Regions from separate parts of the Achromobacter sp. SD115 genome, predicted to be linked through region 1. Evidence: riboswitches for the same ligand, from Rfam matches in the RefSeq annotation. Region 1 holds a riboswitch; the other holds the start of a gene.
The links. A riboswitch is a leader RNA that binds a small molecule or an ion and turns the genes downstream of it on or off. The one in region 1 is predicted to bind glycine.
Positions count from the first base shown of each region.

Region 1 (15,085 bases):
CGCCGCCCGGCCCCTGCCGGCGGGGGGATCCGCACTCGGGATAAAATGGCGTCCATTCCATTCCCTAGCACCATTCCCACCATGAGCATCAAAAGCGACCGCTGGATCCGCCGCCAGGCCGAAGCCGGCATGATCGAACCCTTCGAAGCAGGGCAGGTCCGCACGGCCAATGGCGGGCGCATCGTCAGCTACGGCACCAGCAGCTACGGCTACGACGTGCGCTGCGCCGACGAATTCAAGATCTTCACGAACATCAATTCCACCATCGTCGATCCCAAGAACTTCGACGAAGGCTCGTTCGTGGATTTCAAGGGCGACGTCTGCATCATCCCGCCCAATTCCTTCGCGCTGGCCCGCACGGTCGAGTATTTCCGCATCCCGCGCAGCGTCCTGACGGTCTGCCTGGGCAAGAGCACCTATGCGCGCTGCGGCATCATCGTCAATGTCACGCCGCTGGAACCCGAATGGGAAGGCCACGTCACGCTGGAGTTCTCGAACACCACGCCGCTGCCGGCCAAGATCTACGCGGGCGAAGGCTGCGCGCAGATGCTGTTCCTGGAAAGCGACGAAGTGTGCGAGACCTCCTATCGTGACCGCGGCGGCAAGTATCAGGGCCAGCGCGGCGTGACCCTGCCGCGCACCTGAAGTCTCAGTCCGCGCGCCCGGGTGCCGGACGCAGGTAGTCGATATCCCATTCGCTTTCGCCGGTCTGGACGAACCCGTGCCGGCGGTAGAAGCGGTTCGAAGCGCTGTCGCGCAGCGCGCCCAGGCTTACCGGCAGCCCCAGCCGGTCGGCCTCCTGCAGGATCTTCCGCATGACCTGTCCGCCCAGCCCTGTCCCCTGGACGGCAGGCCGGATGTACAGGTGATCCAGGCGCAGGCCGTCGCCCTCCGGGCGCAACGCGTAAAACCCTATCCGTTGGCCGTCCAGCTCGATGGACCAGGTATGTTCCGGCTGGAACGTGCTGCGCAGGCGTGAACGCGCGCGCTGGGGGTCGAAGCGCCCCAGGCGCTCCAGGCTCTCGCGCATGGCTTCGATGCGCAGCGCCAGCAGGTCCTCGAAATCGGCTTCCGAAACCGGCGAGTACTGCAACTGCGGCGTGGCGACTTCGTCATAGCCGCGGCCCAGGAACTCCAGGATGCAGATGCCGTGTCCGTAGGGATCGCTCAGATGGGCGATGCGGCCCCAACTATGCGAGACGGCCGGGTCTTCCAGGCGCGCGCCGGCGGCCACCGCCTGCTGGACCGCGCGGTCCGCGTCCTCCACCACCACGTCCAGGTGCACGGGCGTCCAGTGCCGCGCGTAGTCGCGAGGCTGGCGCGTGGCGCCGGCCGCGGGCGTGCCGGCGGCCTTTTCCAGCAGGTAGATGGGCGCCTCGGCCCCTGCCATCTCGGCCACTTTCGGCCCCAGCCGGCGTCGCAGCGTCAGGCCGAAAGCGCGGTGATAGAAGTCGATGGCGTGTTCGAGATCGGGCACGTCGATGTTGACCAGGATGCGCATGGGATTTCGTCCACAGGGTAAGGGCGAAAAACATATCATGGCCGCCGCGCCCGGTGTTACTTGCCAATGTGCTAAAGAACATCGTCGCCGCGTCCGTAAAAGACAGTACATGTGTTTGCCGATTTGGCGACGTCATTTCCGCAAGCGTTAGAAAAGCCCCGATCCGTGCGTTACCCCCATATCCCCTGGCTGCCTCTGTTGTTCTATCCCGCGCTGCCGGTGGCCGCCGCGGTGGGGCTGCTGTTGTGGCGCGAATGGCCGCCCGCCCTGACGCAGATCGTGCCGTTCGTGCCTTGGGTGATGGCGCTGATCGGCGTCGCCGTGTGCCTGATGTACCAGCGCGCGCAGCCCATGGTGCTGATGCTCAGCGTACTGGCCGCCACCGCAGGCTGGCCGGCGCTAGCCAGCGAGGCGCCCTGGGCCGTCGGGCCGGCGCTGGCGTGGTGGTCGCTGGCCTACACCATCAACGCCCTGTGGTCCGAACGTTCCAGCATGCTGCTGGATCTGGCCGCCCGCATCGGCCTGATCGCCGCCGGCGCGGCCGCGATTGCGCTGACGGGCAAGGAAGGCGTGAGCGATCTGCTTGGCATGTTGTCCGTGCAGGGCCGGCTGGCGCACCTGAGCGTGCCGATCGAAGGGCTGATCGCGTTGCTGGCCACCGGTCTGACGTTGACGCTGCTGCTCTTGCGCTATGGCCGTCCGCAGCAGGCGGGGCAGTGGCTGGGCTTCGTGTGCATGGCCTGGGCCTTGCCGCGCGGGGCGGAGCACCCTATCGAACTGGCGCTGATGTCCACCGCGGCGCTGACGGCGCTGTGCATTTCGCTGGCGCACGAAGGCTTCCATATGGCGTTCCGCGATGAGCTGACCGGGCTGCCGGGCCGGCGCGCGCTGAACGAGCGGCTGCAGCGCATGGGTCGCGTCTACACGCTGGCGATGGCCGATGTGGACAACTTCAAGGCCTTCAACGACACCCACGGCCACGACGTGGGCGACCAGGTGCTGCGCATGGTGGCGGCACAGTTGCGGCGCGTACCCGGCGGCGGCCATGCCTACCGCTACGGCGGCGAGGAGTTCACGCTGGTGTTTCCCGGCAAGACCGCGGCGGAAAGCATGCCGCACCTGGAAAGCGTCAGGCGCGCCATCGAGGCCTACCAGATGCGGCTGCGCGACAAGCCGGCGCGCCCCAAGGCCGACCAGATCGGTCTGCGTCGCCGCAGCGGACGCGATGCGCGCACTGCGCGGCCGCTTCGGGTAACGGTCAGCATCGGCGTGGCCGAACGCAGCGACGCCCTGCGCGCGCCCGAGTCGGTGATCAAGGCGGCGGACCAGGCGCTCTACAAGGCCAAGGACGAAGGCCGCAATCAGGTGCGAGCCTACAGCACGCGGCGGCGGGCGGGCGCGGCCTGACGCGGCCCGGCCTGACGCGGCCCGGCCTGACGCGGCCCGGCTACTTGCCGGCCAGCGGCAGCGCCATCAGCGCTTCGTCGTAGAGTTCGCCGTTCACGCACAGCGCTTCGCGCTCGCGCCCATACTCGGTGAAGCCCAGGCTGAGGTACAACGCGGTCGCGGCCCGGTTGTTGGCGGTCACGCTCAGCTGCACCTGGCGGATGCCGCGCATGCCCTCGGCGTGGGCGATCGCCGCTTGCATCAGCTGCCGGGCCAAGCCCTGGCCACGCTGCGCTGGCGTGACGTACATGCTCCAGATATGCGCCTTGTGGCGCATCTTCAGTTTGCGCTGCCGGCCCACGCCGATAATGCCCGCCAGGGCCTCGCCGCAAAACGCGCCGAACATCGCGCTGTCGTCCGAAGGCTGGATCCAGCCGCGGATATCCTCCAATGTCAGCGTGTGTTCCTCTTCGTAACTCGATCCGAACGATTCAGGGGTTTCCACCAGGGCGTCCAGGCGTAATTGGCGCAACGGCGCGGCATCGGCGGGAACAAGGCGTCGGACAATGGCAGGGGGCATGGGCGGCAAGTGTTGGGAATAGGGAACGTTTGGCTGTGGTTTGGGCAGTATAGGGGGGCACGCTGCCTATAATGGTCCTAACGCCGCTTGCGGTTTTCACAAAGGAGCCAATGATGTTCGGTTTCCTCAAGATAAACCAGGACGCCAAGCGCGACGAAGTCCAGGAAGAGTTCGTGGCGCGTGTGGCGGATGCCGCGCAGGAATTTGTCCAGGCAGCCGGTTCTACCGGCGCCGTGCTGGACTACACACCGTCCAGCGTCCATGCGCTGGACGAAGCGCTGGAGGCCGCCCACCTCGGGACCCTGCCTCTCACCCCCATGCAGACTGTCGGCGCTGCCGCCTACCTCTACGAGGTGGGACGCCGCGCGCATGGCGGCCTGTACGAAGTGTGCGACGACGAGGATCCGGTGGTGCTGGTCTGCGGCGAACCCGGAACCGAGGTCTGCTTCGGCGCCATCGCCAAGGTCGAGCGGCGCATCCGCTACGGGTCCGCCGAGGCCATCCCGCCCTATTTCGAACAGTTCCTGACGGCCTTGCAGGCGGGCGAGGCGAGCACCATCCGTTAGCGTTCCGCAACGCTACGGGCGCCGGTTTGCTCCCCGGCGCGGCCCGGGTTTCTGTGCTGAAAGCGTCCGCTTTTGGCGCGATGACAACGGCCGTCCGGGCCTTTCCGGGATTTCCCTTAGGACTGTAAGAAAAACAGCCCTACAATTCGGCCATTCCCGCCGCCCTGGCGGGTGCTCGCGCCGTCTGTCATCAGGCGGATTTTTACTAGAAGTACACTCGCGCCGCGATAAGCGTCCGAACCCGCCTTGCCCCCAGGAGCGCCTGCATGAAATTCCGCTTCCCCATTTTCATCATCGACGAAGACTACCGTTCCGAGAACGCGTCCGGTCTGGGTATCCGCGCCCTGTCCGCGGCGATCGAGGCCGAGGGCGTCGAGGTGATCGGGGTGACCAGTTACGGCGACCTGAGTTCGTTCGCCCAGCAGCAGAGCCGGGCCAGCGCCTTCATCCTGTCGATCGACGACGAAGAGTTCGACGTGGATTCGCCCGAGGACGTGGCCAGCGCCATCAAGAACCTGCGCGCCTTCATCGGCGAGCTGCGTTTCCGCAACGCCGACATCCCCATCTACCTGTACGGCGAGACGCGCACTTCCGAGCACATCCCGAACGACATCCTGCGCGAGCTGCACGGCTTCATCCACATGTTCGAGGACACCCCCGAATTCGTGGCGCGCCACATCATCCGTGAAGCCCGCAGCTACGTCGACAGCCTGCCGCCGCCGTTCTTCCGCGAACTGGTCAAGTACGCGCAGGACGGCTCGTATTCCTGGCACTGCCCCGGCCACTCCGGCGGCGTGGCGTTCCTGAAGAGCCCGGTGGGCCAGATGTTCCACCAGTTCTTCGGCGAGAACATGCTGCGCGCCGACGTCTGCAACGCCGTGGACGAACTGGGCCAGTTGCTGGACCACACCGGTCCGGTGGCCGAGTCGGAACTGAATGCCGCGCGCATCTTCCACGCTGACCACTGCTTCTTCGTGACCAACGGCACCTCCACCTCCAACAAGGTGGTGTGGCATGCCAACGTCGCCGCGGGCGACGTGGTGGTGGTGGACCGCAACTGCCACAAGTCGATCCTGCACGCCATCACGATGACGGGCGCGATCCCGGTGTTCCTGCGTCCCACGCGCAACCACCTGGGCATCATCGGCCCGATCCCGCTGGAAGAGTTCCACCCGGACAACATCCGCAAGAAGATCGAGGCCAACCCCTTCGCGCGCGAAGCGGTAAACAAGAATCCGCGCATCCTGACGCTGACGCAGAGCACCTACGACGGCGTCATCTATAACGTCGAAATGATCAAGAAGCAGCTGGGCAGCTATGTCGACACGCTGCACTTCGACGAAGCCTGGCTGCCGCATGCGTCGTTCCACGAGTACTACCAGGACATGCACGCCATCGGCGTGGACCGCCCGCGCAGCCAGGACGCGATGGTGTTCGCCACCCACTCCACGCACAAGCTGCTGGCCGGCATCTCGCAGGCCTCGCAGATCATCGTGCAGGAGTCCGAGACCCGCAAGCTGGACCGCAACGTCTTCAACGAAGCCTACTTGATGCACACGTCCACCTCGCCCCAGTACGCGATCATCGCGTCCTGCGACGTGGCTGCCGCCATGATGGAACCGCCCGGAGGCACCGCGCTGGTCGAGGAGAGCATCCGCGAAGCCCTGGACTTCCGCCGCGCCATGCGCAAGGTGGAATCCGAGTTTGGCAAGAACGACTGGTGGTTCAAGGTCTGGGGCCCGAACCGCCTGGTTTCCGAAGGCATCGGCAACCGCGACGAATGGATCCTGGAATCCAACGACCACTGGCATGGTTTCGGCGAAATGGCCGAAGGCTTCAACATGCTGGACCCGATCAAGGCCACCATCATCACCCCGGGCCTGGACATGTCGGGCAGCTTCGGCGAAACCGGCATCCCGGCCGCGCTGGTGTCCAAGTACCTGACCGAGCACGGCGTGGTGGTCGAGAAGACCGGGCTGTATTCGTTCTTCATCCTGTTCACCATCGGCATCACCAAGGGCCGCTGGAACACGCTGCTGACCGCCTTGCAGCAGTTCAAGGACGACTACGACCGCAACCAGCCGCTGTGGCGCATCCTGCCGGAATTCTGCCGCGACCATCGCCGCTACGAGCGCATGGGCCTGCGTGACCTGTGCCAGGAGATCCACGAAGCCTACCGCGCGCGCGACGTGGCCCGCCTGACCACCGAGATGTACCTGAGCGACATGGTGCCGGCGCTGAAGCCGTCGGACGCCTTTGCCCGCATGGCGCACCGCGAGGTCGAGCGCGTCGACATTGACAAGCTGGAAGGCCGCGTCACCGGCGTGCTGCTGACGCCGTATCCTCCGGGCATCCCGCTCTTGATCCCGGGCGAACGCTTCAACCGCACCATCGTCCAGTACCTGCAGTTCGCGCGCGAGTTCAACCAGCGCTTCCCGGGCTTCGAAACCTACATCCACGGCCTGGCCGACGAAGTGGGTCCGGACGGCGAAAAGCGTTACTACGTCGACTGCCTGATCGAAGACTGATGTTCGATGTAGCAGTACTGGGCGCCGGCGCCGCGGGCATGATGTGTGCCGCGGTCGCCGGCCAGCGCGGCTTGCGCGTGGTGCTGGTCGACCACGCCGAGCGCCTGGCGGAGAAAATCCGCATCTCTGGCGGCGGCCGCTGCAATTTCACCAATATTGGCGCCGGCCCCGCCAACTTCCTGTCTGAAAATCCGCATTTTTGCCGTTCGGCCCTGTCGGGCTACACGCCGCAGGATTTCCTGGCGTTGATGAAGCGCCACCACATCGCCTGGCACGAGAAACATCGCGGCCAGCTGTTCTGCGACGATTCCAGCGAATCCGTCATCGAGATGCTGCGCGCCGAATGCGATGCGGGCAGGGTGCAGTGGCGCATGGGATGTTCGGTGGCCGAGATCGCCCATGGCGAACAGGGTTACGAGTTGCGCACCAGCCAGGGCCCGATCCGCGCCGCGAAACTGGTGGTGGCCACGGGCGGCATGGCCATTCCCCAGCTGGGTGCCACCGATTTCGGCCTGAAGATCGCGCGGCAGTTCGGCCTGAAAGTGGTGGAGCCGCGGCCCGCCCTGGTGCCGCTGACCTTCGACGCTGCGCAGTGGCAGCCCTTGGCGGAATTGTCCGGTGTGGCATTGGAAGTCAATCTGCACACGGGGCAGGGCAAAGCCCGCGGTGAATTCCTCGAGGATCTGCTGTTCACCCACCGTGGCCTGTCCGGCCCGGCCATCCTGCAGATCTCCAGCTACTGGAAACCCGGCGAGCCCATCGTGATCGATCTGGCGCCCGGCCGCGACCTGGCCGAGGAATTGCTGGCATCGAAGTCGGGCAACCGGCAGCAGCTGCATACCGTGCTGGCGGGCCTCTGGCCCAAGCGCCTGGCCGACCGTTGGCTGCACCTGGCGGAGCAGGGCGGCAAGCCTGGCCTGGCGGCGCTGCGTCTGGCGGACGCGCCGGACAAGACCCTGCGCGCCTTGGCCCAGGACATCCATCAATGGACCTTGGTGCCCAGCGGCACGGCCGGCTACAAAAAGGCCGAAGTGATGCGCGGCGGCGTGGACACGCGCGGCCTGGACCAGAAGTCCATGCAGGCCAAGACCGCCGCCGGCCTCTATTTCATCGGCGAGGCCGTGGACGTCACGGGCTGGCTGGGCGGCTACAACTTCCAGTGGGCCTGGGCCTCCGGTGTCGCCTGCGGCAAGGCGCTCTAGTTTTTCCGACAGGTGAGGGCGCCGATAGGCCGGCGCTATGGCAGGAATTGGAAGCCTGCCGTTGTGATATTAAATAAAAATACTTATCATTTATGTTTCTGATAATGATCTAAACCCTGAACAGGGGGCGGATCCCACGGAGACATGCATGGCCTACACCCTTCCGCCCCTGCCTTACGCCTACGACGCTCTGGAGCCTCACATCGACGCGATGACGATGGAGATCCACTACAGCAAGCACCATCAGACCTACGTCAACAGCCTGAACGCGGCGCTGGAGGGCGCGGGCATCGCCACTGACGAGCCGGTTGAATCCCTGGTGGCGCGGCTGGAGCAATTGCCCGAAGCCGTCCGCGGCGCGGTGCGCAACCATGGCGGCGGCCATGCGAACCACAGCCTGTTCTGGGCGGTCATGTCGCCCGAGGGCGGAGGCGAGCCGGATGGCGCCCTGGCGGCGGCCATCGAAGCCGAGCTTGGCGGTTTGGCCGCTTTCCGCGACGCTTTCACCAAGGCCGCGCTGACCCGCTTCGGCAGCGGCTGGGCCTGGCTCTCGGTCACGCCGGCCGGCAAGCTCATGGTGGAAAGCAGCGCCAACCAGGACAGCCCCCTGATGCAGGGCAACACGCCCATCCTGGGGCTGGACGTGTGGGAACACGCCTACTACCTGAAGTACCAGAACCGCCGGCCCGAGTACATCGGCGCCTTTTACAATGTCGTGAACTGGCCTGAAGTGGCGCGCCGCTACGCGGCGGCCCAGCGCTAAGCGCATTCCTGGCAAGGAGGGCAGCGGCACATGAATACTTTCAGCCGTCATCGCGTGCGGCCGGCGGCCACCAGCATCAGCGTGTGGACCCTGGCCGTATTGGTGGCCTGCCTGGGCCTGCACCAGCTGTGGGCCTATCTGGACGTGCGCGCGCCGCACGTCGCCGACGCCCTGCTGGGCGGTCTGGTGGCCGCCGCCGCCACGGCGCTGGGTACCCTGCCCATCCTGTTCGCCCGCAGCATTCCGCAAAAAGTGCAGGACAGCATGTTCGGCTTCGGCGCCGGCGTGATGCTGGCGGCCAGCGCCTTTTCGCTGGTGGCGCCCGGTATCGCGGCGGGTCGCGACCTGGGCTATGGCCCTTGGGGCGCCGGGCTGACGGTGGGCGCCGCGCTGCTGCTGGGGGCGGCGGTGCTGCTGCTCATGGACCGCACGCTGCCGCATGAGCATTTCATCAAGGGCAGGGAAGGGATAGAGGCGCACCGCCTGCGCCGCACCTGGCTGTTCGTCTTCGCCATTACCTTGCACAACCTGCCCGAGGGCCTGGCGATCGGCGTGGGCTATGCAGGCAACGACGCCATGCGCGGCACCGCGCTGGCCACCGGCATCGCGATCCAGGACATTCCCGAAGGCCTGGTGGTGGCCGTGGCGCTGCTGGCGGCGGGCTATCAGCGCGCGTTCGCCGTGGCGCTGGGCATGCTGTCCGGGCTGGTCGAGCCGCTGGGGGCAGTATTGGGCGCCGCCGTGGTCGGCTGGTCCGAGCCGCTCTTGCCCTGGGGCCTGGGCTTTGCCGCCGGCGCCATGCTGTTCGTGATCAGCCACGAGATCATCCCGGAATCGCACCGCAAGGGGCATGAGGTCTATGCGACCTGCGGGCTGATGCTGGGCTTCGTGCTGATGATGCTGCTGGATACGGCGCTGGGTTGAGGCCGGCGCGGGCATTCCCTGGCCGCGGCTTTCGTTGTATGCTTGCGCCGCTGTCACGCATGTTGCGGGAGAGAGCGGCCTGTACGTCCGGCCGCCGCCGAAGGCGCAATTCGCCCGGAATCGCTCAGGTAACCCATACCGCCCATGCTTGCCCCGTCCCGGTTTTCTCACCGTGTGGACCCGGCAAAACAGTACTCTGGAGAGACCTGGCGCCGCCCCTGAACTAGGGACATAGCGAGCAGCCCAGGCGCCGAAGGTGCAAACCCGTCATGCGGGGCAACTCTCAGGCAAAAGGACAGAGGGGCGGAAGATTCAGCCGTAGTGCAGGCGCAGGCCGCCGTGCACCACCGGCATTCCGTAACCCTGGCAACACTGCCGTCCCGGAGTTTCCGCGCATGTCCGCAACCCTCAAACGCACCCCGCTGGCCGAAGAACACGTCGCCTCTGGCGCCCGCATGGTCGACTTCGGCGGCTGGGACATGCCGCTGGCCTACGGTTCGCAGCTGGAAGAGCACCATGCCGTGCGCCAGGACGCCGGCATGTTCGACGTGTCGCACATGCTGAACGTCGACGTCATCGGCCCCGACGCCTATGCCTTCCTGCAGCGCCTGGTTGCCAACGACGTGGCCAAGCTCACCGTGCCTGGCAAGGCGCTGTACAGCTGCATGCTGAACCCCCAGGGCGGCGTGATCGACGACCTGATCATTTATTTCTTCGCCGCCGATGAATGGCGCGTGGTGGTCAATGCCGGCACCGCCGACAAGGACGTGGCCTGGATGCAGCGCGTCAAGCAGGCCGGCCGGTTCGACGTCGCCATCACGCCGCGCCGCGACCTGGCCATGGTCGCCGTGCAGGGCCCCAACGCCCGCGCCAAGGTCTGGGCCACGCGCCCGGCGTGGCAAGCCGCCAGCGAGCCGCTGACCGCCTTCGTGGCCGCCCGCGTGGGCGACGACACTCTGGTGGCACGCACCGGCTACACGGGCGAAGACGGCTTTGAAATCGTGCTGCCCGCCGCCGAGGTCGTGCAGCTGTGGCGCGATCTGGTTGCCCAGGGCGTGCGCCCCTGCGGCCTGGGCGCGCGCGACACGCTGCGCCTGGAAGCCGGCATGAACCTCTACGGTCAGGACATGGACGAGCTGACCCAGCCCGACCAGGCCGGCCTGACCTGGACCGTGTCCCTGAAAAACGCCGAGCGCCGCTTCATCGGCCGCGACGCGCTGGAACAATTCGCCACCCCCGCCACCTTCATCGGCCTGAAGCTGCAAGAGCGCGGCGTCATGCGTGCGCACATGGCCGTGCGCACCAAGCAAGGCACGGGCGAACTCACCAGCGGCACCATGTCCCCCACGCTGGGCGTGTCGATCGGCTTCGCGCGCCTGCCGCAAGGCGTGAAGCCGGGCGATACGGTCGAGGTCGACATCCGCGGCAAATGGGTGCCCGCCCTGGCCTGCAAATTGCCGTTCGTGCGTAACGGCAAAGCGGTCGAACACTCGTAAACTCGAAGCTTCGCTCGAGCCGCCGGCCCATGGGGCGACGGCCGCCCGCGCGAGGCGCGCAACACCATTCATCTACCCGCATTCCCTCAGGAGTTCCCATGAGTCTGCCCACCGATCGCAAGTACACCGAGTCCCATGAATGGGTCAAAGCCGAAGGCGACGTGTTCGTCGTCGGCATTACCGATACCGCCCAGGACCAATTGGGCGATCTGGTCTTCGTCGGCGACGTGAAGGTCGGCGCCAAGCTGAACGCCGGTGAAACCGCCGGCGTGGTCGAGTCGGTCAAGGCCGCTTCGGACATCTATGCTCCCGTGGCCGGCGAAATCGTCGCGTTCAACGAAGAACTGGAAAACAACCCCAACCTGATCAATGAATCGGCCTTCACCGCCTGGATCTTCAAGATCAAGCCGGTCAACGCCGCCGACGCCGACAAGCTGCTCGACGCCGCCGGCTACGAAGCCGTCGCCAACGGCTAAGCCGCCTGGCCGGAACGGACGCGGCGCCGCAAGCCCCGCGCCCGTTCCGCAAGATGCATTACCGTCCGTCCCCCGACGACACCCGCTATCCCGAGATCCTCCATGTCGCGCGCCCTAGACACCCATACCGACTTCATTCCCCGCCACATCGGCCCCTCCGACGCCGACCAGGCCGCCATGCTCGCCGTTATCGGCAGCGCCAGCCTGGACGCCTTGATCGAAGAAGTCGTGCCGCCCAAGATCCGCAGCCAGGCCCCGCTGGCGCTGCCCGCCTCGCGCAGCGAAACCGACGTGCTGGCCGAGCTGAAGCAGATCGCCGGCCGCAACAAGGTCTACCGCAGCTACATCGGCCAGGGGTACTACGGCACGCAGACGCCCAACGTGGTGTTGCGCAACATTCTTGAGAATCCCGCCTGGTACACGGCCTACACGCCTTACCAGCCCGAGATCTCGCAGGGCCGTCTCGAAGCCCTGCTGAACTACCAGACCATGGTCGCCGACCTGACCGGGCTGGACATCTCCAACGCCTCGCTGCTGGATGAAAGCACCGCCGCCGCCGAAGCCATGACGCTGGCGCGCCGCAGCGCCAAGTCGAAGAGCCCGGTGTTCTTCATCTCGCGCCACGTGCATCCCCAGACCATCGAGGTCGTGCGCACGCGCGCCGAAGGCCTGGATATCGAAATCGCCATCGGCGACGAGGCCGAAGGCCTGCCCGAGTGTTTCGGCGTGCTGCTGCAGTACCCGCACAGCACCGGCTCGGTGGTCGACTACCGCAAGCTGGCCGAAGCCGCGCACGCGCAAGGCGCCATCGTGGCCGTTGCGACCGACCTGCTGGCGCTGGCCCTGCTGGCCGCGCCGGGCGAATGGGGCGCGGACATCGCCATCGGTTCGGCCCAGCGTTTCGGCGTGCCGTTCGGTTTTGGCGGTCCGCACGCCGGCTTCATGGCCTGCAAGGACGCCTTCAAGCGCAACATGGCTGGCCGCCTGGTCGGCGTGTCCAAGGACGCGCAGGGCAACCCGGCAATGCGCTTGGCGCTGCAAACGCGCGAACAGCACATCCGCCGCGAGAAAGCCACTTCCAACATCTGCACCGCGCAAGTGCTGCTGGCCGTCATGGCCGGCATGTACGCCGTGTGGCACGGTCCGGCCGGCATCCGTCGCATCGCCGAGCGCGTGCAGCGCAGCACCGCCATCCTGCGCGCCGAGCTGGTCAAGCTGGGCGTGAAGGTCGCCAACGACACCTTCTTCGATACGCTGCTGCTGGAAACCGGCGCGGCCACCCCGGCCATCCTGACCGCGGCGGACTGCGAGCACGTCAACCTGCGCCGCGTCGACGGCGCACGCCTGGCGGTTTCCTTGGACGAGACCGTCACCGTGGCCGACCTGCAGGCGCTGGTCAATGTCTTCGCCGCCGGCCTGGAGCGCGACGACGTCGAGCTCGACATCGACGCGCTGGACGCGGCCGCCGCGAGCGGCATTCCCGCCGGCGTGGCGCGCGCAAGCGCCATCCTGACGCATCCGGTGTTCTCCAGCGTGCAGTCGGAAACCGACATGCTGCGCTACCTGCGCAAGCTGGCCGACAAGGATCTGGCGCTGGACCGTACCATGATCCCGCTGGGCTCCTGCACCATGAAGCTCAACGCCACCGCCGAGATGATCCCCATCACCTGGCCCGAATTCGCGCTGATCCACCCGTTTGCGCCGGCTTCGCAAAGCCAGGGCTACAACGAGCTGATCGACCGCCTGTCGGCCGCGCTGTGCGAAATCACCGGCTACGACAACATCAGCCTGCAGCCCAACTCGGGCGCGCAGGGCGAGTACGCGGGCCTCTTGGCCATCCGCGGCTACCACCAGGCCAACGGCCAGCATCAACGCAACATCTGCCTGATCCCGTCGTCGGCGCACGGCACCAACCCGGCCTCGGCGCAACTGGCCGGCATGGACGTGGTGGTGGTGGCTTCCGACTCCAACGGCAACGTCGATCTGGCCGACCTGCGCGCCAAGATCGAACAGGTCGGCGACAAGCTGGCCGCCCTGATGATCACGTATCCGTCGACCCACGGCGTGTTCGAGGAAGCCGTCACCGAGATCTGCGATCTGGTGCACCAGGCCGGCGGCCAGGTCTACCTGGACGGCGCCAACATGAACGCGATGGTGGGCGTGGCCCAGCCGGGCAAGTTCGGTTCGGACGTGTCCCACCTGAACCTGCACAAGACCTTCTGCATCCCGCACGGCGGCGGCGGTCCCGGCGTCGGTCCGGTGGCGGTGCGCGCGCACCTGGCGCCGTACCTGCCGGGCGTGGTGAACGAGCAGGGCAAGCTGCCGGGCGACGCCAAGGTCGGCCCCGTGTCGGCGGCGCCGTTCGGTTCGGCCGGGATCCTGCCCATTCCGTTCGTGTACATCTCGCTGATGGGCGCCGATGGCCTGCGCCGCGCCACCGAAGTCGCGATCCTGAACGCCAACTACATCGCCACCCGCCTGCGCGACCACTATCCGGTCCTGTACGCGGGCCGCAATGGCCGCGTGGCGCACGAGTGCATTCTCGATGTGCGTCCGCTCAAGGAAACCAGCGGCATCAGCGCCGAAGACATCGCCAAGCGCCTGATGGACTACGGTTTCCATGCGCCCACCATGAGCTTCCCGGTGGCCGGCACGCTGATGGTCGAGCCGACCGAATCGGAAGGCGTGGCCGAACTGGACCGCTTCATCGACGCGATGATCTCGATCCGCGAGGAAATCGCTCAAGTCGAGCGCGGCGAGCGCGATGCGGAAGACAACGTCCTGAAGAACGCGCCGCACACCGCGCAGATGCTGCTGGCCGAGGAATGGCTGCACGACTATCCGCGCCAGCAAGCCGCCTACCCGGTGGCCTCGCTGCGCGACGCCAAGTACTGGCCGCCGGTTGCCCGCGTGGACAATGCCTACGGCGACCGCAACCTGGTGTGCGCCTGCCTGCCGATCGAAGCCTACGCATAAACGCGGACGGCAAGGCCCGGCACCAGCCGGGCCCGGGCAAAAAAAATCCCCCATCGAAAGATGGGGGATTTTTTCGTCCTGCGTCGGCTGAAATTTACTTCGCCGGCGCGGCCTTGCTGGTGACGGCGAAGTCTTCCGCGATGCTGAAGAACGTGTTGAGCATGATCTGCAGGTTTTCCTTGCCGATGCCGCCCTCCGAGTTCATGTCCATCTGCAGCACGGCCCGGTTCTTGTCGTCCAGGTAGGCGCGCGTCCAGCGGTATTCCTGGTTCCAGGCGTTGATGGCCTTGAGCGAGACCGGCTTCTTGCTGCTGTAGGTCGCGGTCACGACGAGGTCATGGCACTTCTCTGTGAAGTCGTTGCACAGGAAGTCGACGCGCAGCTCGCTGGCGCCGGTGTCGCGGGGATCCAGCATCAGGACAGGACCTTCGTCGCCATCCTGCTTGCGCGGGTTGTAGGCCATGTCGTCCAGCATGGCGGTCACGGTGTCCATGTCGAAGTCCTGCATGTAGCCGGCCACGGAGGCGGTGTCGGTGGCTGCGGCCAGCTCGGCGCCTTCGGCCGGTTCGCCTTCCTCTTCCATGCCGTCCATGTCGTCGTCCATGCCGGTCGCGCCCAGCAGGCCCGCGAACAGTTCATCGGCGGGGATCTTCTGGCCGTTCAGATCGCCCATGCCATCGGCGAAGT
Region 1 is NZ_JADIJM010000026.1:46,609-61,693, forward strand. Features, by position in the region: gene dcd (dCTP deaminase) at 82-645, shown strand; gene IPU70_RS27655 (GNAT family N-acetyltransferase) at 650-1,501, opposite strand; gene IPU70_RS27660 (GGDEF domain-containing protein) at 1,667-2,908, shown strand; gene IPU70_RS27665 (GNAT family N-acetyltransferase) at 2,949-3,467, opposite strand; gene IPU70_RS27670 (hypothetical protein) at 3,581-4,033, shown strand; gene IPU70_RS27675 (arginine/lysine/ornithine decarboxylase) at 4,300-6,561, shown strand; gene IPU70_RS27680 (NAD(P)/FAD-dependent oxidoreductase) at 6,561-7,763, shown strand; gene IPU70_RS27685 (superoxide dismutase) at 7,912-8,526, shown strand; gene IPU70_RS27690 (ZIP family metal transporter) at 8,557-9,450, shown strand; glycine riboswitch at 9,506-9,601, shown strand; glycine riboswitch at 9,637-9,759, shown strand; gene gcvT (glycine cleavage system aminomethyltransferase GcvT) at 9,846-10,946, shown strand; gene gcvH (glycine cleavage system protein GcvH) at 11,045-11,422, shown strand; gene gcvP (aminomethyl-transferring glycine dehydrogenase) at 11,525-14,398, shown strand; gene IPU70_RS27710 (DUF945 family protein) at 14,493-15,085, opposite strand, start outside.

Region 2 (15,085 bases), on a different contig from region 1:
CAAGATGGAAATGGGGCGCTTCCATGAGCGCCCCGTCGGCCCGCATCCCCAGTGGAGCTACCAGATCGCCTTCACGCCGGAGCATTTCGCGGAGATCGCCACCTGGCTGACCCTGCACCACGGGGCGCTGGACGTCTTCATGCATCCCAACACCGGCGACTCGATCCGCGACCACCGCGACTGCGCCGTCTGGATCGGCCGCAGCTACACGCTGAACCTGAAGGCGCTGGGCGCCTGAACGGCTACAGCGCGCGGCCCACGATCAACGAATCCAGCGCCATCATGGGATCGCCGCTCTTGCCTTCGTACGGCAGGCGGCTGAGCACATAGCGCATCGCATTAATCCGCGCGCGCTTCTTGCAATCGGACTTGACCACCACCCAGGGCGCGTCGGCCGTATCGGTGTGCGCGAACATGGCTTCCTTGGCGCGGGTGTAGTCGTCCCACTTGTCCAGCGAGGCCAGGTCCACGGGGCTGAGCTTCCACTGCTTGAGCGGATGCACCTTGCGCTGCAGGAAGCGGCGGCGCTGTTCTTCCTGGCTGACCGAGAACCAGAACTTGACCAGATGGATGCCGCTGCTGACCAGATGGCGCTCAAAGTCCGGCACCTGGCGCAGGAAGTCCAGGTATTCGTTCTGGGTGCAGAAACCCATCACACGCTCCACGCCAGCACGGTTGTACCAGGAGCGGTCGAACATGACGATCTCGCCCGCGGTGGGCAGGTGCTGCACGTAACGCTGGAAGTACCACTGGCCCTTTTCCGTGTCGGACGGCTTCTCCAGGGCGACCACGCGCGCGCCGCGCGGATTCAGGTGTTCCATCATGCGCTTGATGGTGCCGCCCTTGCCCGCGGCGTCGCGGCCTTCGAACAGGATCACGACGCGCTGGCCGGTGGCCTTGACCCAGGCCTGCAGCTTCAGCAGTTCGACCTGCAGGCTGTATTTCTGCTTTTCGTAGTTACGGCGCAGCATGCGGTGGCGATAGGGATAGACGCCTTCGCGCCAGTCCGCGGCCAGCTCGTCGTCGGGGTTGCGGCGCACGCGCGGCGCCGCCGAATTGGCTTCCACCAGCGCGCGGTGCACGGCCTGCGCATCGTCCGGCGACAGCTCCTCGATGACCGAGCGCAGCGCCTCTCGGGAATGGGCTGGCGCGCTGACGTTGTAGCGGCGGGCAATATCGGCCAGGACCGCCACGGTCTCCTGGCGCGCGGCATCCTGGCGGGCGACGACACGCTTGCGCACATTGAGAGCCGGCTCGGCGGCGGCTGCCGCGGATATGGGATCAACAACCGCGGGGGCCTTGGCCGCGCGTGGTTTACGGCTGGTGGTCACAGGCGCGACCACCGTCTTGACCACCGTCTTGACCACCGTCTTGGCGACCGGTTTGGTGGACGCGACGGCGGTGCGCCTGGCGGCGCGCTTGCGCGGCGCCTCGGCGATGGCTTGTCCGGTGGCTGGGGTGGTCTTGTCTGTCATCGATCCTGTCCTTGCTACGCTGATCGTCCTGTCCGCGGCTGCCGGGCTTGCGCCTGCGGCCTTGGTCGGGAAAAGCGCAAACGCTACCCCGAGCCCTGCCCTGCGGATTTGACTACGATCAAACGTTGTAACATTTTTGCAGCGACGAAGGCCGCTACACTGGCCTCCCTTCATCTGCCTCCGCGCCATGTGGTCATTCATCAAACGGCTGCTTGCCGGTCCGACACCGCCCGAGAATCCCCTGAGCGAGACCATATGCTTCGACGAGGCCGGTTTCACGCGCAGCGGCGAGCTGGCGCGCGCCCTGGGCCAGCAGGAGTTCTGGCCCTGGAGCGACATCCAGGAATTCGGGTTCCGCTACACGCAGGCCATCTACCCCGATCCCTGGTCGGGCGACTACATGGAGGGCCTGTGGTTCCTGCGCGTGCCCAGCGACGGCGGCGGGCTGATGGCCATGGAGCTCGACGAGGCAACGCTGGACGTCGAACGCCTGCCTCCCCCCCTGCTGCACAACATGCCCGGACTGGACATGGGCGCGTTGCGCGCGGGGCTGGCAGCCGCCGCGCGCGGACCGCGCAACTTCGAGTGCGCGGGAGAATGGGTAGCCTGGCGGCGCGGCACAACCACGCCCCCCGCGGCCGCTACAGCCGGTCCAGGCCCTGTCTGAGATCGGACAGGATGTCTTCAGGCGTCTCCAGGCCCACCGACAGGCGCAGCAAGCCCTCGGACAATCCATAGCGTTCGCGGTCCTCAGCCGTGTAACTGGCGTGCGTCATCGACGCGGGATGCTGGATCAGGGTTTCAGGATCGCCCAGGCTGACTGCGATGCGCGCCAGCTTCAGACTATTGAGCAGGTTGCGGCCAGCGGTCAATCCGCCCTTCAACTCGAACGCGACCAGGCCGCCACCCGCCGATTGCTGGCGGCGCGCGATCTCGGCCCCCGCAGTATCGGCCAAGCCGGGATAGAACACGTCGGCCACCGCCGCATGCTCGCGCAGCAGCTTGGCCACCCGCAAGGCGGATTCGCTATGGCGCGCCACGCGCAATTCCAGCGTCTTGATCCCGCGCAGCACCAGGAAAGCCGTGAAAGGCGACAAGGTGGCGCCGGTGAAGTAGCGCAACCCCTGCAACCGGATCGCGTCAATGTGCTCCTTGCGGCCCAGCACCGCGCCGGCCAGCAGGTCGCCGTGGCCGCCCAGGTACTTGGTGGCCGAATGCAGCACGATGTCCGCGCCATGCTGCAGCGGCCGCTGCAGCACCGGCGTGGCGAAGGTGTTGTCGACGATAGTCAGCACACCTTTGCCGCGGGCGATGGCGGACACCGCCGCGATATCCACCAGGCGCAGATTCGGATTGGCGGGCGTTTCGAAGTAGACGGCGCGCGTCTTGGGGCCGATGGCCGCGGCCACGGTCTCGGGACGGGTGAAGTCGGCGAACACCGCGCGCACGCCGAACCGCGCCAGGCCCTGCGTGAACAGGGTGAAGGCGGTGCCGTACACGATCTGGTCCACCACGATCTCGTCGCCGCTTTGCAAAAGCGAGAACAAGGTCGCCGAAATCGCTGCCATGCCCGACGCCGTCACCACGCCAGCCTCGGCTCCCTCCAAGGATGCCAGCCGCTCTTCGAGCAGCGCCTGCGTCGGATTGCGCGTGCGGCCGTAGACGTAGCCCTGCTTCTCACCCAGGCGGATCTGGTCGAAGGCCTCGATGCTGTCCTGGGTGTAGGTGGAGGTCAGGTAGAGAGGCGGCGCCAGCGCGCCCTGCTCGTCCAGCGGGTCGTAGCCCAGGTGGATGGCGCGCGTGGCGAAGCCGTGTTGCGGGGACTCGGACATTTCAGTGTTCCTGTGTTTTCGGGTAAGACCGGAGCATGCGGCCCCGGTGCAAAGTCAGCGTTTGTGGTCGGCGCGGCGCGACAGCCATTCGCCGGTGAATTGCACAATGGAAACCAGCGCGATCAGGATCACGATCACCTCGAACATGACGCGGGTCTCGTAGCGTTCGTAGCCGTAGCGGATCGCCAGATCGCCCAGGCCGCCGGCGCCCACCGCACCGGCCATGGCCGAGGCGTTGATCATGGCAATGACGCTGACCGTCATGCCGCCGATGATGCCCGGCAAGGCTTCCGGCAACAGCACGTGGCGCACGATGTGCCAGCGGCGGCAGCCCATGGCCCGCGCTGCCTCCACCAGGCCGTGGTCCACGTCGTTCAGGCTGACCTGGGCGATGCGCGCGAAGAACGGCACCAGATTGGCCGACAGCGGCACGATGGCGGCCCAGGTGCCCAGCGTGGTGCCCACCAGGAAGCGCGTGAACGGCAGCATCGCCACCAGCAGGATGATGAAGGGGATGGCGCGGAAGGTATTCACCGTCACCGACAGGACCTTGTTGAAGCGCGGCCGGGGATACAGATTGCCGGGCGCGGTGACGGTCAGCACCACGGCCAGCGCCAGGCCCAGAACGATGGCGATGATGGCGGATACGCCCACCATGGCCAGGGTCTGCAGAAAAGCCTGCAGGTATTTATCAAGCATCGGCAGCGACATAACCCAGCACCTTGATCTGATCGGCCACCAGCGCGGCGCGCGTGGCCTCTTCCTGTAATGCGCCCGCTGGCACGGAAACCAGCAGACTGCCTTGGGCGTGGCCGCGCAGGCGGTCCAGGCCGCCATGCAGCAGCGTCGCGCCGGGGCCGAGCGCCGCCAGCGCCTGCAAGGACACGCCCTGCGGGCGCCCCTGCCCCGTGAAGCGCAGCCGCAGCACCGCCACGCCCGCGCGGCCTTGCAGGTCGGGCACCAGCCTGCCCGCCAGGTCGGCCGGCAGGTCGTGCTGCAAAGGCCGTAGCAAGGCCCGCGTGGCATCGGCCAGGGGGTTGCCGAACACGCGCCAGACCTCGCCTTCCTCGACCTTGCGGCCGCCGTCCAGCACCAGCACCTTGTGGCAGACCTCGCGGATCACTGCCATGTCGTGCGTGATCAGCACCACCGTCAGGCCCAGTTTGCGGTTGATGTCCAGCAGCAAGGCCAGGATCGACTGCGTGGTCTCGGGGTCCAGCGCCGACGTGGCTTCGTCGCACAGCAGGATCTCCGGCTGGTGCACCAGCGCGCGTGCGATGCCGACGCGCTGCTTCTGGCCCCCGGACAGCTTTGCCGGATAGGCGTCGGCCTTGTCGCGCAACCCCACCAGTTCCAGTAATTCCTCCACCCTGGCCCGCGCGGCCGCGGGCTTCACGCCAGCCACCCGCAAGGGCAAGGCCACGTTCTCGGCCACCGTCTTGGCCGACAGCAGGTTGAAGTGCTGGAAGATCATGCCGATGCGGCGGCGCAGGCCCACCAGCGCATGCTCATCCAGGCCGCCCACATCGACGCCGTCCACCAGCACGCGGCCGGCGCTGGGGCGCTCCAGCATGTTGATGGAACGCAGCAGCGTGGACTTGCCCGCGCCGCTGCGTCCGATGATGCCGAACACCTCGCCGCGGGCGATGGAGAACGACACGTCGGACAAAGCGGCCACCGGCCCCTGCGTACCCTCGTAGCGCTTCTGCAAGCCTTCGAAGACGATGTGCGCGTCGCCGGCCGGCGTTTGCGGCGCGGCGTCGACCAGCCCGCTCACGGAAAATTCGTGTTGCATCATTGCCCGCTTCCAGCCTCAGAAAACCGGAATGACCGAACCTTCGTACTTGCTCAGAATGAACTGGCGCACCTCTTCGGAGTGGTAGGCCTTGACCAGTTCGGGCACCCAGGGCGCGTTCTTGTCCTGTTCGCGCACCGCGATGATGTTCACGTAGGGATTGTTTTCCTTCTTTTCCACCGCGATGCCGTCGCGCGTGGCGATCAGCCCGGCCTGATAGGCGAAGCTGTTGACGATGGCCGCGGTGTCCACGTCCGGCAGCGAGCGCGCCAGCACCACGGAAGCGCTTTCCACGAAGTTGAGCTTCCTGGAGTTGGAGGTCACGTCCGCCAGGGTCGCCGTGCCGGTGGCAGGATCGAATCCGTCCTTCAGCGTGATCAAGCCCTGGTCGCGCAGGATGACCAGCGCGCGCGTCTGGTTGCTGGGGTCATTGGGGATGCCGACCCGGGCGCCCTCGGGCAATTCCTGCAGCGACTTGTACTTTTTGGAGTAGAACGCGATGGGCGAGATCAGCGTGTTGGCCACGGACACGAGTTTGTAGCCGCGCTGCTTGATCTGGTCGTTCAGGAAAGGTATGTGCTGGAAGGCGTTGGCATCGAGGTCGCCGTTGTTGAGCGCCTCGTTGGGGCTGGCGGTGCCGGTGATGATGACGGGCTCCACCGCCAGGCCGTTCTTCTTGGCGACCTGCGCCACCACCTCCCAGATCTGCTCGTCGACGCCGCCGCGCACGCCCACCTTGAGGGGCTTGGGATCAGCCGAAAACGCCGGGCCATGGAACATTGCCGCCGAAGCCAGCACCGCGCCCAGCAGGCGCTTGAAGAAACGGGAAGTCATGTTGGAATCGCCTCTCAGGCTATGCGGTTATGAGAGAAACGATTCTAGGGAGAGGGACGGAGCACGCGAACGAATAGTTCGTTGAGTCCTTATTACAGGGGCGTTTGGTTATGGCGGCTGGGCATATGGTCCCGGCACATGTCCGGCCGCGCGGATCAGAAAGGCTTGACGACCACCAGCGTCACGATGACCGCGGAAGCGATGACGGTGAACGGCGCGTACAGGTCCACCAGCGGCGGGCGCTTGGCGCTGCCGTTGGCCATGCGGCGCAACGCCGCGCTCTGGATGCCGAGCAGCGCCGACAGCGCCAGCGCGAAGGCCACCTTGACCCAGATCCAGGTCATGGCAAACCAGCCGAAGGTCATGGCCAGGTGCAGACCGACCAGCCAGGTCAGCACCATGGCCGGCGTGGTCACGTACAGCGTCCAGCGGCGCAAGGCGCCCAGCATCTTGCGTTCTTTCGGCGCTTCTTCACTGTCCTGCGGCTGCGAGGACAGCAGGAAGAGCGACACGAACAGCGATCCGCCCAGCCAGGCGACCACGGCCGCGACGTGGAGCATTTTCAGGAGTTGATAGGTCATGATGCCCGGCATTATCGCCGGATTGCGGACCGCGCCGCGTATCGGCGCGCCGCAACTGTTTGCGCTACGGCAAGCCGGCGCGGCGGCGCGGCCCTACTTGGCCGCTTCGGGGCTGGCCTCAGCGGCCGGCGCTGGCGTGGGTTTTGCTGCGGGCGCGCTGGACGCAGGGGCGGCAGATGCTGGTGCAGGCGCTGCGGGCGGGGAAGCCGTCGACGCAGGCACAGCGGGCGAACTGGCGCCTCCCGCCGCTGGGGTTTTCGGAGATTCGCCGGCGCCGTTGGCCGCCGCCGGATTCAACGTGTCCGCCGGTTTGTCGGGCGATTCCGCCGGCTCGGCCGGCGCGATCTTGGGCTGCGGCTTTGCCCGGCCGGTCGCGGGCGCAGGCGGCGCGGCGGCCGCCTGCGCATCTGGCAGAAAGCGCTGCAACAGCTGGAAAAACCCTTCATAGAACTTGGGCCGCGCAACCGTCTGGCTGCCCGTCTTCACCAGCGAGTCGTCGCTGGAGCCGAACGGCATGGACACCTGGCCCAGCACGCTTACGCCCACGCTGGCCGAGCTGTTGGTGCGCTTGATCGAATAGCGGTCCTGCACCGCGTTGGCGAACACCGTGGCGCGCTCGCTCGCGCCGCCGTCGGAGGCGCATTCGATGTTGAAGGCAATCTGCGTGTGCTGTCCGCTTTCGTCCTGGAAATTCTTGTGTCCCGTGACGCGCGAGCCCTCGAACTTGTCGATGTTGTAGCCCTGGCTCAGCAAGGCGCGGCGGCCGGCATCGCAGGCCGCGACGTTACTCGCGGCGACGGTGCGCGAGTAAGTGTTGTTCTGGGTGAAATCTTCTTTTTCGAACTCTGGCTTGGGGGAAGAGCACCCTGCCAGGACGCCCGTCAGGACAAGCAAGGGAACCAGGAAGGGACGGCGGTAAACAGGGGGCATGAATTGGGGTCCGGCATGGGACGGCGTGGGGCGCGGCCAGCCAGCATGGCGGCCCGCCCACTGCGCCAGGCACGGAACAGTGATGCGTAAAGCGTTCGTTATAGCGCATCCCCGGCACCATTTCCTTTACCAGGGATGTGTAGTTCAACGCAGAGGTAACAGGATCCAAAAAAGGGCCGCATCGTGGCCCCGGCAGCCCCTGGACGCCCCTTTCAGGACGACACGCGCGCGGGCTCAAGCGGCCGGAGGTCCTGCGCTTCCAGGTTCAGGCTGCGCCGGTAGTGCTTGCAGCCCAGCGCCAGCAAGGCGATGCACAGCACCGTCGCCACGCCGACCAGGACAGACATGGATTGTCCAACCGCCGCCGGACTCTTGAACAACCGGTCCGTCAACATGGCCACGGCAGTGGTGCCCAGCCCCAGCCCGATCAGGTTCGAGATCAGCAGGAACAGCGCCGACACCTGCGCGCGCAGTTGATTGGGAGGAAGTATCTGCATCGCGGCCGTCGAGGTCGGCATGGGAAACGACGCAAAGAACATGGCGGGCAGCAACAGCCCCACCGACAGCCACAGGGAATCCACCTGGGTGAAGATCACCGCCGGCACCGCCATGCCCGCCGCGCCGATCACCCCGGCGCGCAGCGGCGCATCGCTGTAGCCCCGCCGGGCCAGCCAGTCCATCAGCCAGCCGCCGCAGAACACGCCTGCGGTATTGGCGACCAGCACCACCACGCCCAGCATGTAGCCGGCATCCACCGGCGACATGCCGAACTTGCGCATGTAGAACGCCGGCGTCCAGCCCAGCAGCGCAAACAGCGCCATCGCATAGAAGGAGAAGCCCAGGTAGTGGCAGAAAAAGGTGCGGCGGTGGCGCCCGAGGAAACGGAAGGTGTCCTTCATGGCGGGCTTCTGGGCCTGCCCCGATGCATTGCGCCGCAAACCCAGCCGCTGCGGATCGCGCACCGTCAGCAGGATCAGCAGCGCGATCAGCAGACCAGGCAGTCCCACGATGAAGAAGGTCACCTGCCACGGCCGCATCGCGCCTACCCAGGGCAAGGTGACCGTGTCCACGCTCTTGAGCAGATCGATGACATAGCCGCCGATCAGAAAGGCCATGCCGCCGCCAATGAACGAACCGATCGAATAGACCCCGACGGCGCGCCCCAGTTTTTCACGCGGAAACATGTCGCTGAGCATGGAGTAGGTGGCGGGCGACAGCGCCGCCTCCCCCACGCCCACGCCAATGCGCGCGAGGAACATCTGCGCGAAATTGCGCGACAGGCCACAGGCCGCCGTGGCCAGGCTCCAGAACGCCACGCCCATGGCGATGATTTTCGGGCGCGAATAGCGATCCGCCAGCAGCGCGATGGGGATGCCCATGAAGGCGTAGAACAGCGAGAACGCCAGTCCGTGCAGCAAGCTGAATTGCGTATCGGACAGTTGCAGATCGTGCTTGATGGGTTCGATCATCAGCGCCAGGATCTGCCTGTCGACGAAGGAAAATATGTACGCTAGCATGCATATCACCACGACGTACCACTCGTAGGCGTAGCTGGGTTTTGATCCGTGCCGCGGGCTGCCGTCAGTCATGGTTTGTTTCCCTTGTATGGTGGTGAGATCTGCCCATCGCCCAATGGGCGAGGTTGCGCCTCACTTGCTTGCAGGCCCATCTTTTGTAGGTCTTTGCGCGGCCAGCCTCTGTACGCCTGACGCAATGACTGTTCCCGCTGCGCAGGAAAGCATGTTCAACGACACCAATCCGCTGGACCGCCATTGCTTGCTGGACTCGGGCAACATCGCCGAGATCAAGGATCAGGTCAGCCAGCACCTATGGTCGCACCGCATGTGCGTGCCCCCGGGAAAGCCCCTGCAGTCGCGGCTGTATGGCGTGTTCTTCGGCAACGCCGCGCTGTTCGATCTGCATTACGGCGCCGAGGTCGAGATCGACGCCGGCGACATCGCCAGCTACTACCTGATCCGCATCACCCTGCAAGGATCCGGACTGATCACGCTGGGCAAGCGCAGCGCCTCCATGAACGCGGGCAGCCTGACCATCTCCTCGCCCTCCGAACGCAGCGTGATCCGCATCGGCCGCGACTGCCGCAACCTGATCCTGCGCATCGAACGCGAAGCGCTGGAACGCCAGCTGCAACGGCTGCTGGAACGCCCCATCAAACAGGCGCTGGTATTCGACCTGCAAATGGAGGCCGACGCGCCCGGGCCGGTGGCAGTGCGTGAAACGCTGGACTATCTATGCCGGCTGTACCGCAACCCCGCCATCGAAGGCGTCACGCAGACGCTGGCCGCGGGCTTCTCGGACTATCTGCTGACGCTGCTGCTGACCCAGCTGCCGCACAACTATTCCGCAGCCTTGCTGGCCGATCGCCGCCAGCCGCTGCCCCTGCACGTACGCCGGGCGCGCGACTACATAGAAAGCCATCCGGACGAACCTCTTTCGCTATCGGACCTGGCCGCGCACTGCGGCGTATCCGTGCGCACGCTGCAAAACGGCTTCACGCAGTTCCTGAAGCAAAGCCCCAGCGACTACGTGCGCAACCAGCGGCTGGCCCTGGTGCATGCGGCGCTGGAGCAAGCCAGCGCAGGCGACAGCGTCACCGATATCCTGTTGCGGCACGGCATCGCCAGCTTCGGGCATTTCGCCACGCATTACCGCAAACGCTACGGCTGCCTGCCCTCGGATACCCTGCGCCGCAACAGGCATTAGGCGCCGCCAGACGACTGGATTCGCTTGCCGGATCGGAACGCCGCTTGCGCGTTCGGCGCAGCCCCGCCTGCAAGCCGCCGCTAGGATCGAGACTCCATCAGACGGAGCTTGTCCATGAGAATCAGCGTCATAGGCGGCGGCCACGGCTGCTATGCGGCGGCGGCCGACCTGTTTGAAAAAGGCCATCAGGTGCGCTGGTGGCGCCGCGACTGGGCAGCCTTCCAGGGATTGCGGGACGCAGGCGCGCTGGCCGTCACCGACTATCGCGGCAGCCGCCAGATCCCGCTGGGCGATGGCCCCCAGCAATTGCAGCTGGTGCGCGACCTGGCCGCGGCCGTGGGCGATGCGGAACTGCTGGTCATTCCCCTGCCGTCGACCACGCACGAAGCCCTGGCGCAGGAAATGGCTCCCCTGCTGCGCGACGGCCAGGTCGTGTTCCTGCCGCCGGGCACCTTCGGCAGCTACGTCTTCGCCCGCGCCATGAAAGACGCCGGCAATTCCGCCGATACCGCCTTTGCCGAGACCGGCACCCTGCCCTACCTGGCCCGCAAGCACGGCGAAAAGGTGGTGATCAGCGGCTACGCGACCCGTCTGCCTACCGGCGTCTTTCCGCGCCGCCTGTCCGGGCCCGCGCTGGCCGTGGTCAAGCGCGCCTACGACAGCATCGAACCGATAGAGGACGGGCTCTCCGGCGCGCTGATGAATGCCGGTCCCATCATCCACCCACCGCTCATCATGATGAACGCGGGTCCGCTGGAGCACTTCGACAAATGGGATATCCACAATGAAGGCACACAGCCTGCCATACGGCGCGTGACCGACGCGCTGGACACGGAGCGCATCGCCATCCGCGTGGCCTTGGGCTATGCCGCGCCGCACTTTCCGCTGGCCGACCACTACGCCGCCGCAGGCGACGAATGGATGTACGGCCGCGGCGCCCACGGCAAGCTCACCGACAGCGGCGACTGGCGCGAGGACATAGACCTGCGCACCCACCGCTACATGCTCGAGGACACGCGGCTCGGCCTGTCGTTCCTGGTGTCCGCCGGCCGCTGGGCGGGCGTGTCCACGCCCGTGGCGCAAGGCCTGCTGAGCCTGGCCAGCGCGGTGACCGGCCGCGACCTCTACGCTGAAGGGCGCACGCTGGAACGCCTGGGCCTGGACCGCCTGTCGCGCGACGACATGCGCAAGCTGCTGACCGAAGGCTGCTGAAACGAGGATGCATGCCATGAACGAGAAACTGTGCGTGATCGGCGCCGGCCGCATGGGCGTGGGCATCACGCTGTCATATGTACATGCGGGGCTGGACGTCACACTGATAGACATCAAGCCGCGCACGCCCGCAGAGCAATCCACGTACTTTTCCCGAGTACGGGATGACCTGCGCCGCGAACTGGGCATCCTGGCCCGGCTGGGCTTGCTGGACGCGTCGCAAGCGGACATCGCGCTGGCGCGCGTCCGCCTGTGCACGCGCCAGGACGCGGCTGAAGACTTGCGGCAGGCGCGCGTGGTGTTCGAAGCCGTGCCCGAACGCCTGGACGCCAAGCGCGATGCTTTTCTTTGGCTGAGCGCTGCCTGCGCGCCAGACAGCATCATCGCTTCCACCACGTCCACCTTTCTCGTCACCGAGCTGGCGGAACTGGTGGAAAGTCCGCAACGCTTCCTGAACGCGCACTGGCTCAATCCCGCCTACCTGATACCGCTGGTGGAAGTCAGCCGCGGTCCGCAAACCAGCGAGGCCGCGACGCAAGGCCTGCTGCAAGTGCTGCGCCTGGCAGGCAAGAAGCCGGTGCAATGCGCGCCCGCCGCCGGCTACATCGTGCCCCGCATCCAGGCCCTGGCCATGAACGAAGCCGCCCGCATGGTGGAGGAAGGGGTGGCCAGCGCCGAAGACATCGACACCGCCGTGCGCCTGGGCTTCGGCCTGCGCTTTTCGGTGCTGGGCCTGCTGGAATTCATCGATTGGGGCGGCGGCGATATCCTCTACTACGCCTCGCGCTACCTGTCCGATGCCATCGATCCGCGCTTCGCCTCGCCCGCCGTCATCGCCCGCAACATGGAGCAAGGACGCAACGGACTGCGCGACGGCCAGGGCTTCTATGACTACGCCGGCATGGACGTGAACGCCTACAAAATGGAACGGCTGGCGCAGCTGTGCAAGCGGCTGGAGGTGATGGATATGCTGCCCCGCTTCGACGCGGCGCGGCAGCTGCCCGCGCGCTAGCCCATTGGCCGGCGCGCCTACTTATCCAGTTCGCCCAGGATCTTGTAGGCCAGCCGCACCCGCGCCTCGTTCGGATAATTCCGGTTGGCCAGTATCACGATGCCCAGCTGCTTCGACGGCACGAACGCCACGTAGCCGCCGAAGCCGTTGGTCGAACCCGTCTTGTTGATCCACACGGCGTCCTGCGGCGGCAGCGGCGGGTTCAGCGCAACCACGGCCTGGCTCTGGCTGTTGTAGTTGCCGGCATTGGCCGTCAATAACGCGTCCAGCGCCACGGGATAGCGCAACTGCTCCCAGACCAGATCTTGGGTCATGTCGCCCAGCTGGTAATAGCCGACTTGCGTCTGCGCGATCGCGTTGCGGAGTTCGGCATCGGCCACATTCAGGCCCATGTTCGCATCGACGAAGCGGATCAGGTCGCGCGCGCTGGTCTTCACGCCGTAGGCTTCGTCCGCCAGCACGCCAGGATTCACCCGCACGGGAGCATCCTGCTTGTTGTAGCCCTGCGCGTAGTCCGCCATCCTGGCGGGCGGCACGTCGATGTAGGTGCTGGTCAGGCCCAGCTTGGGAAACAGGTCCCGCTCCATGGCCGTCTTGAACGGCCGGTTCAGGCTCCTGGCGGCGATCACGCCCAGCATGCCGATGCTGGGATTGGCGTAGGTGCGATACGTACCGGCGGCGTGCTCCGGCTTCCAGGCCTTTAGATAGGCCATCAACTGCGCCTGGTCCCGCACCGTGCCGGGCACCTGCAGGGGAAAACCGCCCGTCGTGTGCGTGCCCAGATTGATCAGGCTGAGCTTGGCGAAGTTGCTGCCGGCCAGCTCGGGCAGGTATTTGGCCGGGCTGTCGCTCAAGGCGAGACGACCGCGCGCCTGAGCGTAGCCGGCCAAGGTTGCCGTGTAGGTCTTGCTGATGGACCCGACTTCGTAAAGCGTATCGCTGCCGGCCGGCTTGCCCGTTTCCTTGGACGCCACGCCGTAGTTGTAGAAGCGCTGCGTCCCGTTCTGGGTAATAGCGATCGACAGGCCGGCGATGCCGTGTTCACGCATGACGGCCTGCGCCGCTTCGTCGACCTTGCGGTCCACCTCGGCCTGGCCGCCATACGCCACGGCGCAGCCGCCGGCTATCAGCGCAAACAATCCCGTGCGCAACATTCCGTTCAAGCGCATTCCCGTCATCCCATGTGGTGTTGAATTTCCACGACGCCGTAGGCTGGCGACGCGCATGCATCGTAACGCGACGGGACGATTCATTGGTATTAACCCTTGGTCTCATTCCGGTGGATTTTGGCTATCCTCGCCTCGTCGATCCAAAACCCCGCAGAAGAGACCCGTCCACAGCGGCAGGCGCCGACGGAGCAACCGCCCCGGAAACTCTCAGGCAAACAGGACTGCGCGGTCTAGACAATCTGGAGAGAGGCGCCGAGCGCGCCCACCGAAGGGGAACCCGCCGCCTGCGCTGCGGGTGAAGCTCTCAGGTACAGAGACAGATGGGGTGCTGCGGCCGGGTGGCCGCGGCCACCCAATCTGGAGCCATCATGCCCCGCATCGCCATCATTGGCGCCGGTATCACCGGTGTCACGTCCGCCTATGCCCTGAGCAAACTGGGATACGACGTCACCGTCTACGACCGCCAGCGCTACCCCGCCATGGAAACCTCCTACGCCAACGGCGGCCAGTTGTCCGCCAGCAACGCCGAGGTCTGGAACAGTACCGCGACCATCCTCAAGGGCCTGCGCTGGCTCGGACGCCACAACGCCCCGCTGCTGCTCAATCCCCGCTTCAGCTGGCACAAGTATTCGTGGCTGGCGCAGTTCATCGGACAGATCCGCAACTACCGCAAGAACACCATCGAGACCACCCGCCTCGCCATCGCCGCGCGCCAGCATCTGTACACCATGGCTGAAGAGGAAGGGATAGATTTCGACCTGGAGCGCCGCGGCATCCTGCACATCTACCACGACGCCGCCAGCTTCGAGACCGCCCGCCGCGCCAATGCCCTGCTGCAGGAAGGCGGGCTGGAGCGCTACGCGGTATCCCCCCAGGAAGCGCGCGACATCGAACCCACGCTGCAAACCTCCTGCTACGGCGGCTTCTACACGCCCTCGGATGCCACCGGCGATATCCACAAGTTCACAAGCGGCCTGGCCCGCGCCTGCGAGCGCCGCGGCGTGCGCTTCGCGCAGGACGCCGACATCCGCAATATCAGCCTGGACGGCGCGCCCTACGTGCTCGACGTCGCGCGCGAAGGCGGCGCGCGGACCGAACAGCACGAGGCCGATGCCATCGTCGTCTGCGCCGGCGCCGTCAGCCGGCAATTCGCCAGGCAGTTGGGCGACACACTCAACATCTATCCAGTCAAAGGCTACTCCATCAGCGTGCACCTGGACGACGCCGCCAGCCAGGCCGCCGCGCCGCAGGTCAGCCTGCTGGACGAAGCCGCCAAGATCGTCACCAGCCGCCTCGGCGACCGCTTCCGCGTGGCCGGCACGGCGGAGTTCAACGGCTTCAACATGGACATCCGCGCCGAACGCGTGCAGCCGCTGGTGGACTGGACCCGCAAGCACTTCCCCGGCATCCGCACCTCGCGCGTGGTGCCCTGGTGCGGATTGCGCCCGATGACGCCCAGCATGATGCCGCGGGTCGGCCCCGGCAAGCGGCCGGGCGTGTTCTACAACACGGGGCACGGGC
Region 2 is NZ_JADIJM010000013.1:64,526-79,610, reverse strand. Features, by position in the region: gene IPU70_RS18955 (DOPA 4,5-dioxygenase family protein) at 1-238, shown strand, start outside; gene ppk2 (polyphosphate kinase 2) at 243-1,475, opposite strand; gene IPU70_RS18945 (hypothetical protein) at 1,663-2,142, shown strand; gene IPU70_RS18940 (PLP-dependent aspartate aminotransferase family protein) at 2,117-3,307, opposite strand; gene IPU70_RS18935 (methionine ABC transporter permease) at 3,362-4,018, opposite strand; gene IPU70_RS18930 (methionine ABC transporter ATP-binding protein) at 3,999-5,102, opposite strand; gene IPU70_RS18925 (MetQ/NlpA family ABC transporter substrate-binding protein) at 5,121-5,936, opposite strand; gene IPU70_RS18920 (CopD family protein) at 6,092-6,517, opposite strand; gene IPU70_RS18915 (DUF2242 domain-containing protein) at 6,611-7,447, opposite strand; gene IPU70_RS18910 (MFS transporter) at 7,660-9,036, opposite strand; gene IPU70_RS18905 (AraC family transcriptional regulator) at 9,161-10,171, shown strand; gene IPU70_RS18900 (NAD/NADP-dependent octopine/nopaline dehydrogenase family protein) at 10,286-11,383, shown strand; gene IPU70_RS18895 (3-hydroxybutyryl-CoA dehydrogenase) at 11,400-12,395, shown strand; gene ampC (class C beta-lactamase) at 12,413-13,549, opposite strand; glycine riboswitch at 13,706-13,798, shown strand; glycine riboswitch at 13,800-13,888, shown strand; gene IPU70_RS18885 (D-amino acid dehydrogenase) at 13,933-15,085, shown strand, end outside.
Region 2: linked by a shared signal. The riboswitch ahead of IPU70_RS18885 (D-amino acid dehydrogenase) and the one ahead of gcvT (glycine cleavage system aminomethyltransferase GcvT) in region 1 are both predicted to bind glycine.